Regions from separate parts of the Pseudomonas sp. MM227 genome, predicted to be linked through region 1. Evidence: predicted binding sites of a transcription regulator. Region 1 holds the regulator's gene; the other holds the start of a gene.
The links. Region 1 encodes FliA, which starts transcription of late flagellar genes. Its sites were predicted from a motif close to CTAAAGTTTNNNNNNNNNNNGCCGNTAA; they were not measured.
Positions count from the first base shown of each region.

Region 2: ONG87_RS14395 (methyl-accepting chemotaxis protein) is a predicted target of FliA. The motif match lies at 1,986-2,013, and genes of this name have one in related genera.

Region 1 is NZ_OX352319.1:2,924,043-2,928,689, forward strand. Features, by position in the region: gene ONG87_RS13205 (chemotaxis protein CheA) at 1-1,125, opposite strand, end outside; gene ONG87_RS13210 (protein phosphatase CheZ) at 1,184-1,972, opposite strand; gene ONG87_RS13215 (chemotaxis response regulator CheY) at 1,992-2,366, opposite strand; gene fliA (RNA polymerase sigma factor FliA) at 2,580-3,326, opposite strand; gene fleN (flagellar synthesis regulator FleN) at 3,320-4,153, opposite strand; gene flhF (flagellar biosynthesis protein FlhF) at 4,272-4,647, opposite strand, start outside.
Region 2 is NZ_OX352319.1:3,186,485-3,191,131, reverse strand. Features, by position in the region: gene ONG87_RS14405 (L-rhamnonate dehydratase) at 1-867, shown strand, start outside; gene araD1 (AraD1 family protein) at 921-1,916, shown strand; gene ONG87_RS14395 (methyl-accepting chemotaxis protein) at 2,059-4,041, shown strand; gene ONG87_RS14390 (sensor domain-containing diguanylate cyclase) at 4,105-4,647, opposite strand, start outside.

The sequences.
Region 1 (4,647 bases):
GGACATGGCTTCGTCGCTGCTGTTGGCGCCCAGGCGCACCAGGCGGTTACGCACCAGCACCAGCTCGCCGACCATGTTCATGATTTCGTCCAGGCGCGCGGTATCGACGCGTACGGTCGTCTCGGCTTCGCTGGCAACCGGTTTCTCGGCCACCGGTGCACGTGCAGGGGCTGCCTCGACCTTGCGCGGTGCCGCCACCGGCGCGGGCGCGGCCGGAGCCGGCTGCGTCTCGGGCAGGCTGGCGACATCGCTGAACTTGCCCTTGCCATGCAGTTGGTCGAGCAGTGATTCGAACTCGTCGTCGGTGATCTGGTCGCTCGTGGGAGCCTGCGCCTGGGCAGGCGGTGGCGTGACCGCATCGGCAGTGAACGTACCCTTGCCATGCAACTGGTCGAGCAGCGCCTCGAACTCGTCGTCGGTGATCTCGTCGCCAGACGCACCCACGGCAGCCTGCGTCGAAGCGGCTGGCGATGCCGCAGCCGGCGCCAGCGCATCGACCGCGAACTGACCCTTGCCGTGCAGCTGGTCGAGCAGCGACTCGAATTCGTCGTCGGTGATATCGTCGCTGGCCGCGCCGTGCTGTGCAGCAGCGGACGCGGTGGGCGCGGCGGCCTGCGCTTTGGCCGCGCTCAAGGAATCGAGCAATTGCTCGAACTCGCTGTCGGTGATGTCTTCGCCCGGCGTCGAGGCTGGCGCCGCAACGGGCACCGCCACGGACGGCGCAACGACCGCCGCAGCCGGTTCGGCCAGGCGCGCCAGGGCATCGAGCAACTGGGGGCTGGCCGGCGTGACCGGAGAGCGTTCACGCACCTCGGTGAACATGCCGTTGACCGCGTCCAGCGCTTCGAGAACGACATCCATTAGTTCGGCGTCGACCCGGCGCTCACCTTTGCGCAAGATGTCGAAGACGTTCTCGGCGATATGGCAGCACTCCACCAGCTCGTTGAGCTGGAGGAAGCCGGCGCCGCCTTTTACAGTGTGAAAACCGCGAAAAATTGCATTGAGCAAGTCGGCATCATCGGGACGGCTTTCCAGCTCGACCAGTTGTTCGGACAGTTGCTCGAGAATTTCGCCGGCCTCTACCAGGAAATCCTGAAGGATTTCTTCGTCGGCGCCGAAGCTCATGTGGATGCTCCCTGGAATACGTGATTAACGGTCAACACAGTCAGGCGCAGGCGATGGCCTAGAAGCCCAGACTGGACAGCAGATCGTCGACATCGTCCTGACCGGATACGACGTCTTCACGTTTATCGGCATGGATCTGCGGACCTTCACCCTTGGCGGGATGTTTTTCTTGATCTTTTTCGGCGCGGAGCTGTTCGTGATCATGCTGGATGCCGGCGAAGCGATCGACCTGGCTGGCCATCAGGACCAGTTTGAGCAGGTTGCTCTCCACTTCGGTGACCAGCGCGGTGACACGCTTGATGACCTGGCCGGTGAGGTCCTGATAATCCTGGGCCAGCACGATGTCGTTGAGGTGGCTGGCGACTTCGCGATTGCCCTGCTCGCTGCGGGTCAGGAAGCTGTCGACCCGGCGCGCCAGTTCGCGGAACTCGTCGGCGGCCACTTCGCGGCGCATGAAGCGCTGCCAGTCGGCGCTCAAGGCACTGGCTTCGGCACTCAGCGTATTGAGCACCGGGGTGCTCTGCTCGACCAGATCCATGGTGCGGTTGGCCGCGTTTTCGGTCAGGCGTACCACATACGACAGACGTTCGGTCGCATCGGTGATCTGCGAAACCTCTTCGGCCTGGGGGATGTTCGGATCGATCTGGAAACTGACGATTGCGCTGTGCAGCTCGCGCGTAAGCTTGCCCACTTCCTGATACAGGCCGCGATCGCGGGTCTGGTTCAGTTCGTGGATCAATTGCACCGCGTCGCCGAAACGGCCTTTTTCAAGGCTGTCGACCAGCTCCACTGCGTGTTTTTTCAGGGTCGACTCGAAGTCCCCCAACGTGCTTTGTTTGTGGTCCATTGCGCCCCCATTGCAGACTTCAGCTATTGACGCGCTCGAAAATCTTTTCGATTTTTTCTTTCAGCACTTGCGCAGTGAAAGGCTTGACCACATACCCGTTGACCCCGGCCTGGGCGGCTTCGATGATCTGCTCGCGCTTGGCCTCGGCGGTGACCATCAGCACCGGGAGGTGCTTGAGGCGATCGTCGGCGCGCACCTGGCGCAGCAGGTCGATGCCGGACATGCCAGGCATGTTCCAGTCGGTGACGAGAAAATCGAAGTTGCCGCTGTGCAACATCGGCAAGGCGGTGTTGCCATCATCGGCCTCGGCGGTGTTGGTGAAGCCCAGGTCACGCAGCAGGTTCTTGATGATGCGCCGCATCGTCGAGAAATCGTCGACGATGAGGATTTTCATGTTCTTGTCCAATTAGACCTCCAGCAGTCTTGAACACGCCCAGCCCCTGGACGTGCATAACAATCGAATTCGCCTGAGCCACTTGCCGCTGCAGATCGCCTACACGCGCTACGCCTGCAGGCCTCTTCGCGGGCAGAGCCCGCTCCCACAGTCTCGGCCTTTGTGGGAGCGGGCTCTGCCCGCGACAAAGCCCGCACCGGTCTTGCCGTTCCTTCAGCGTGCCCGCCATTCCCCCAGGCGCCCGCGAAGTCGCGCCGCGCACTGGCTGTGCAACTGGCTTACCCGCGACTCGCTGACACCCAGTACCTCGCCGATTTCCTTGAGGTTCAGCTCTTCGTCGTAATACAACGACAGGACCAGCTTCTCGCGCTCGGGCAGGTTGGCGATGGCCTCGGCCAGCGCGCCTTGAAAGCGTTCGTCCTCGAGATCCCGCGAGGGCTCCAGCGAACCGCTGGCGCCGTCTTCGTGCAGGCCCTCGTGCTCACCGTCCTGCAGCAGATCGTCGAAGCTGAACAAGCGGCTGCCCAAGGTATCGTTCAGGATCCCGTAGTAATCATCCAGACTCAGACTAAGTTCGGCAGCGATCTCGTGATCTTTAGCGTCGCGACCGGTTTTCGACTCGATTCGGCGAATGGCATCACTGACCATGCGGGTATTGCGGTGCACCGAACGCGGCGCCCAGTCGCCCTTGCGCACTTCGTCGAGCATGGCGCCGCGGATACGAATACCGGCGTAGGTCTCGAAACTGGCCCCCTTGCTCGAGTCGTACTTGGTCGAGACCTCCAGCAGACCGATCATGCCGGCCTGGATCAGGTCTTCCACCTGCACGCTGGCTGGCAGACGCGCCAGCAGGTGATAGGCGATACGCTTGACCAGCGGCGCGTATTGCTCGATCAGCTGATGCTGCTGCGAGTCGCGCGACGCCTTGCTGTACATACGGTATCCGCTGGCACTCATGATACGGGCCCTGCGCTGGTTTGCTGGACCAGGCGTTCGACGAAGAACTCCAGGTGGCCACGGGGGTTGGCCGGCAAAGGCCAGGTGTCTACTTTCTGCGCGATCGCCTTGAAGGCCAGCGAGCATTTGGAACGGGGGAACGCCTCGTACACGGCGCGCTGCTTCTGCACGGCCTTGCGCACCGACTCATCGTAGGGCACGGCGCCGACGTACTGCAGGGCAACGTCGAGGAAGCGATCGGTCACCTTGGTCAACTTGGCGAACAGATTGCGCCCTTCCTGGGGGCTCTGCGCCATGTTGGCCAGGACCCGGAAGCGGTTCATGCCGTAATCGCGGTTGAGCAGCTTGATCAAGGCGTAGGCATCGGTGATCGAGGTGGGCTCGTCGCATACCACCAGCAGGACTTCCTGGGCGGCGCGGACAAAGCTCACTACCGATTCGCCGATACCGGCGGCGGTGTCGATGATCAGTACGTCGAGGTTGTCGCCCACATCGCTGAAGGCCTGGATCAGGCCGGCATGCTGGGCCGGGCTCAACTGCACCATGCTCTGGGTACCCGAGGCTGCCGGCACGACACGGATGCCGCCGGGGCCCTGCAACATCACGTCGCGTAGTTCGCAGCGACCTTCGATCACATCGGCCAGGGTGCGCTTGGGGGTCAGGCCCAACAACACGTCGACGTTGGCCAGGCCAAGGTCGGCGTCCAGCAACATGACCCGGCGGCCGAGCTCGGCCAACGCCAGGGACAAGTTCACTGACACATTAGTCTTGCCGACGCCACCTTTGCCGCCGGTCACCGCGATCACCTGTACGGGATGCATGCTGCCCATGTTCGTTCTTTACCTTGTCTAGACCGAGGCCACACGAGTGGCTGCCAGTTCGATTGCTCGAGTGTTTCCTGGCAACCCTACGATGCAGGAAGAGTGTGCTTGCATAACGTTCTTCACCTCAGCCAACTCGCTTGTCGGGGCTGTGGTAGAGACCCGCGAACATATCGGCCATGGCCTCTTCGCTGGGCTCTTCTTGCATTTGCACGCTCACTGCGCGGCTGACCAACTGGTGCCGGCGCGGCAAATGCAAGTCATCGGGAATGCGCGGCCCATCGGTAAGATAGGCAATCGGCAGTTCCTGACTGATGGCCAGGCTCAGCACTTCGCCGAGACAGGCCGTTTCATCCAGTTTGGTCAGGATGCACCCGGCCAGACCGCAACGCTTGTAGCTATGGTACGCCGCGCTGAGCACCTGCTTCTGGCTGGTAGTAGCCAGCACGAGGTAATTGCGCGCATTGATCCCGCGTCCGGCCAGGCTTTCGAGCTGCATGCGC
Region 2 (4,647 bases), 260 kb from region 1:
GCCTGGGGCCGCAAGGGCATCGGCATGGCGGCGATCTCGGCAATCGACATCGCGATCTGGGACATCATGGGCAAGGCGGTCAACAAACCGGTGTTCAAACTGCTGGGTGGCCGTACCAAGGAAAAGATCTGGACTTACGCCTCCAAACTCTACGCCAATGACAACCTCGACCTGTTCCTCGAAGAGGCTCAAGGCTATTTGAACCAGGGCTTCACTGCGCTGAAAATGCGTTTCGGCTATGGCCCGAAAGACGGCCCGGCCGGCATGCGCAAGAACATCGAACAAGTGCGTGCCCTGCGTGAACTGGCCGGCCCCGACGTCGACATCATGCTCGAGTGCTACATGGGCTGGACCCTGGAATACGCCCGACGCATGCTGCCCAAGCTCGCCGAGTTCGAACCGCGCTGGCTCGAAGAGCCGGTCATTGCCGACGACATCGAAGGCTACATCGAGCTGAAGAAGATGGGCATCATGCCGATCTCCGGCGGTGAGCACGAATTCACTTCCTACGGTTTCAAGGACTTGCTCGAACGCCGTGCGATCGACGTGATCCAGTACGACACCAACCGTGTCGGTGGCATCACCGCTGCCCGCAAGATCAACGCCATGGCCGAAGCCTGGTCGGTGCCCGTCATCCCGCACGCCGGGCAAATGCACAACTATCACCTGACCATGTCGACCACGGCGTCGCCGATGGCCGAGTTCTTCCCGGTGTTCGATGTCGAGGTGGGCAATGAACTCTTCTATTACGTGTTCAAGGGCGAGCCACAACCGGTCAACGGCTACATTCAGCTCGACGACAATACCCCGGGTCTGGGCCTGGAAATCTCCGATGAATACCTGAGCGACTTCAACATCATCGAGTGACCCTTTGGCGCCGCTTGCGGGCGGCGCCAACCATGACGTTCCGGAGGCCACACATGCGTCTGATTCAATTCGAAAACACCGACGGGGGACGCCAGGTTGGCGTTGTCGAGGGCGCCCACGTCCAGGTGGTCAATGATACCCGCACGACCCGCGAGCTCGCTCTGGCGGCCATTCGCGGTCACCACGGCCTGGCCGATGAAGTGGCCGCCCGTGGCACGCGACCGGGTCCGGACTATGCGCAGTTGTTGCAAGAGCGCCGCGTATTGCCGCCGCTCGATCACGAAGACCCTGCGCATTGCCTGATCAGCGGCACCGGCCTGACTCACCTGGGCAGCGCTTCGGCGCGCGACAAGATGCACCAGCAAGAGGGCGTTGTCGAAGCCGGCATGACCGACACCATGCGCATCTTCAAATGGGGCCTGGAAGGCGGCAAACCGGCACAAGGCCAAGCCGGCGCGCAACCGGAATGGTTCTACAAGGGTGACGGCAGCATCGTCGTGCGGCCGGGGGCCGACTTCCCTGTTCCACCCTTCGCCGAAGATGCCGGCGAAGAACCCGAACTCACAGGGCTGTATGTGATTGGTGAGGACGGCCAGCCGTACCGCGTCGGCTATGCCCTGGGCAACGAGTTCTCCGACCATGTCATGGAGCGGCGCAACTACCTCTACCTTGCCCATTCCAAATTACGCTTCTGCGCCTACGGTCCGGAACTGCGCGTGGGTGCATTGCCAGCGCATCTTGCCGGCACCAGCCGCATCATTCGCAATGGCCAAACGCTCTGGGAAAAGGAGTTTCTCAGCGGCGAAGACAACATGTGCCACAGCCTCGCCAACCTTGAATTCCACCACTTCAAATACGCGCAGTTTCTGCGCCCGGGCGACGTCCACGTGCATTACTTCGGCACCGCGACACTGTCATTCGCCGACGGCGTGAAAACCCAGCCGGGTGATCGCTTCCAGATCAGCCTCGATGCGTTTGGCGCACCCCTGGAAAACGGCATCGGCGAAAGCGCCGAGCCACTGGCGATCGGTCAGGTGAACGCGCTCTGATCGCACTGTATGAGCAAGCCGTGCACGCTCCTGATGAACCGAGATGTTCACGTTTTATCAGGGCTTGCACTCATGCGACAAAGTTCCGCGCCGATAAGGTTATACAAGATCAATAACTCCACACCTTGCGGATGCACCCCTCATGCTGCACACCATTCAAACTCGCTATACCGCTACTTTCGTAGGCTTCGTTCTGCTCGTCGCGGTGCTGACGGCGATAGGGGTCAATTACTTCATCACGCCTAGCCTCACAAGCACCGATGAACGCAAGTTGGTCACTGAGGCAGGGGAAATCAGTGCCGTCATCAAGCGCGAGTTGGCACGGGTGCAGGCGCAGCAGCGGGTGATTACCGAGACGGTTGCGCAACTGGACAGCGACAGTATCGACCGCCTGCTGCCCAGCATGGTCAACCAGTACGGCGAGTCGAAGGTATTCGGCGGAGGTATCTGGCCGCTTCCCGATAAACGTACCGCGGGCCGGGCCAAGCACAGTACGTTCTATCACCGCGATGCCAGCGGCAAGTTGATAGTCAACACGCACTGGAACTCGCCTGAATCGAAAAACTACTTTGAGCAGTCCTGGTACCTCGGTGGGCTCAAGGCCCCTGCGGGGCAGTGCAACTGGGCCTCGGCCTACCAGGACGATGCCAGCCCGGAGCCGCGCACCAACTGCGCGATGGCCATTACCAAGGACGGCGCCGCCTATGGCGTCGCGACCATCGATGTGACATTGGGCTTCTTCAATGAGCTGATCGCGCAGAAAGAGCGCGAGATCAACGCGCAACTGATGATCGTCGAGAGCGACGGCAAAGTCCTGAGCAACCAGCCGGAGATTCCAGGCAACAACGTACTGAAGAATCTCGGCGACCTGGCTGGCCAATACCCCTTCGCCGCAGCACTGCAGGGTTTGCTGAAAAGCCCCGGTGCCACGCGTTCGACGTTTGTCGGCAGCGATGGCAAGCAATACACCCTGTTCCTGATGCCCGTCGAAGGCACGCCGTGGCAGATGGCGGTAGCCCAACCCACTGAAGTACTGACGGCGCAAAGCAGCCATGTGCTCAAGACCCTGGCGATGCTGCAGATCCCGATGGTGGTCATCATGCTGCTGGTCATCGTGTTCGCCCTCAGGCAACTGATGAACCGCCTGGCGGTGCTCAAGACCAACATCGATACGTTGTCGGCCGGTGATGCCGACCTGACCAAGCGCATCGTCATTCGTGCCGAGGACGAAGTCGGCGCAGTGGGTCACTCGATCAACCGCTTCATCGTCTATCTGCAGAAAATGATCAGTGAAGTGTCCGACTCGTCTTCTTTGATTGCCGAGGGTATCGAGCAGCTACGCGGACAGTCGCGCGGCACCAACAGCATTCTGACTCGCCATGCCAATGAAACCGATCAAGCGGTGACGGCCATCACCGAGATGAGTTCTACCGCCGATGACGTCGCCCGCAATGCCGCTCAAACCGCGAGCATGACCCAGGTGGCGAGCGAGAAGGCCCGGTATTCAAAAGTGGTGGTCGAAGATGCCTCGAGCAGTGTCCGTGAACTGATCTCGGAAGTGGAAGACGCCACTACCAAGGTCAGGGCCATGGAACACGATGCCCAGCGTATCAATTCTGTACTGGGCGTGATTGGTGACATTGCCGGGCAGACCAATCTACTCGCGCTCAACGCTGCGATCGAGGCGGCGCGTGCAGGCGAACAAGGCCGCGGTTTTGCAGTGGTTGCCGATGAAGTAAGAGCCTTGGCAGGGCGTACCCAGTCCAGCACCTCGGAAATCAATGAAATGCTCAACCGTCTGCAGCAGGGTGTGAGTGCTGCCGTGGTGGCGATGGAGAGCACCAAGGCGCGCTGTCAGGCCACGGTCGACAAGACCTCCAGGGTGAACGAAGGCTTGGATGCGATGACCGAATCGGTTGTGTGCATCAACGACCTCAGCACGCAGATAGCCACCGCAGCTGAAGAGCAGAGCGCCGTCAGTGAAGAGGTCAACCGCAACATGGTAGCGGTGCGGCAGATAGTCGAGGACCTGGTGGCAGGAGGCGCGCAGACCGAGAAGAGCACGTCTGCGCTCGCCGCATCCAATGCCAATCTGATCGCTGTGGTACGACGCTTCAAGGTGTGAGGACGGGCTGGGGCTGCGGTGACGGACGGCAGCCCTCGCCTGGGATAATCCAGGGCAGATGCCCTAAGTCACCAGGCTGCTAGAGTATGAACCGGTTGCTTGCGCACCAAGCAGCTCGTTCGCCTCGACACGGTTCCGGCCTCGGTTTTTGGCGCGATACAGAAGCCTGTCCGCCTCCTTCAGGGCTGCGGTATAGGCGTCATGTTTGGGTGCGTTGATTGCCACCACGCCCAGGCTGACAGTGACGTTACCCAACGCACTGGCTGAATGCTCGATGCCGGCATTGAAAATGGACAGCCTGACCTTTTCGGCAACGCTGAGCGCACCGGCAAGATCCGTTTCCGGTAGCAGAATCACGAACTCCTCGCCACCATAACGCGCCGCCAGATCCCCGGCTCGGTGCACCGCACTGCCTATGAGGCTGGCGACTTCCATGAGGCAGTCATCGCCTCGGACATGCCCGTACTGGTCGTTGTATTGCTTGAACCAATCGATGTCCAACAGGATGATCGCCAGCGTCGAGCGATTGCGGCTGGCTCGTGCCCATTCCTGGCGCACGGCAAAGTCGAAGCGACGTCGGTTGGGCAACTGCGTCAGGCTGTCGGT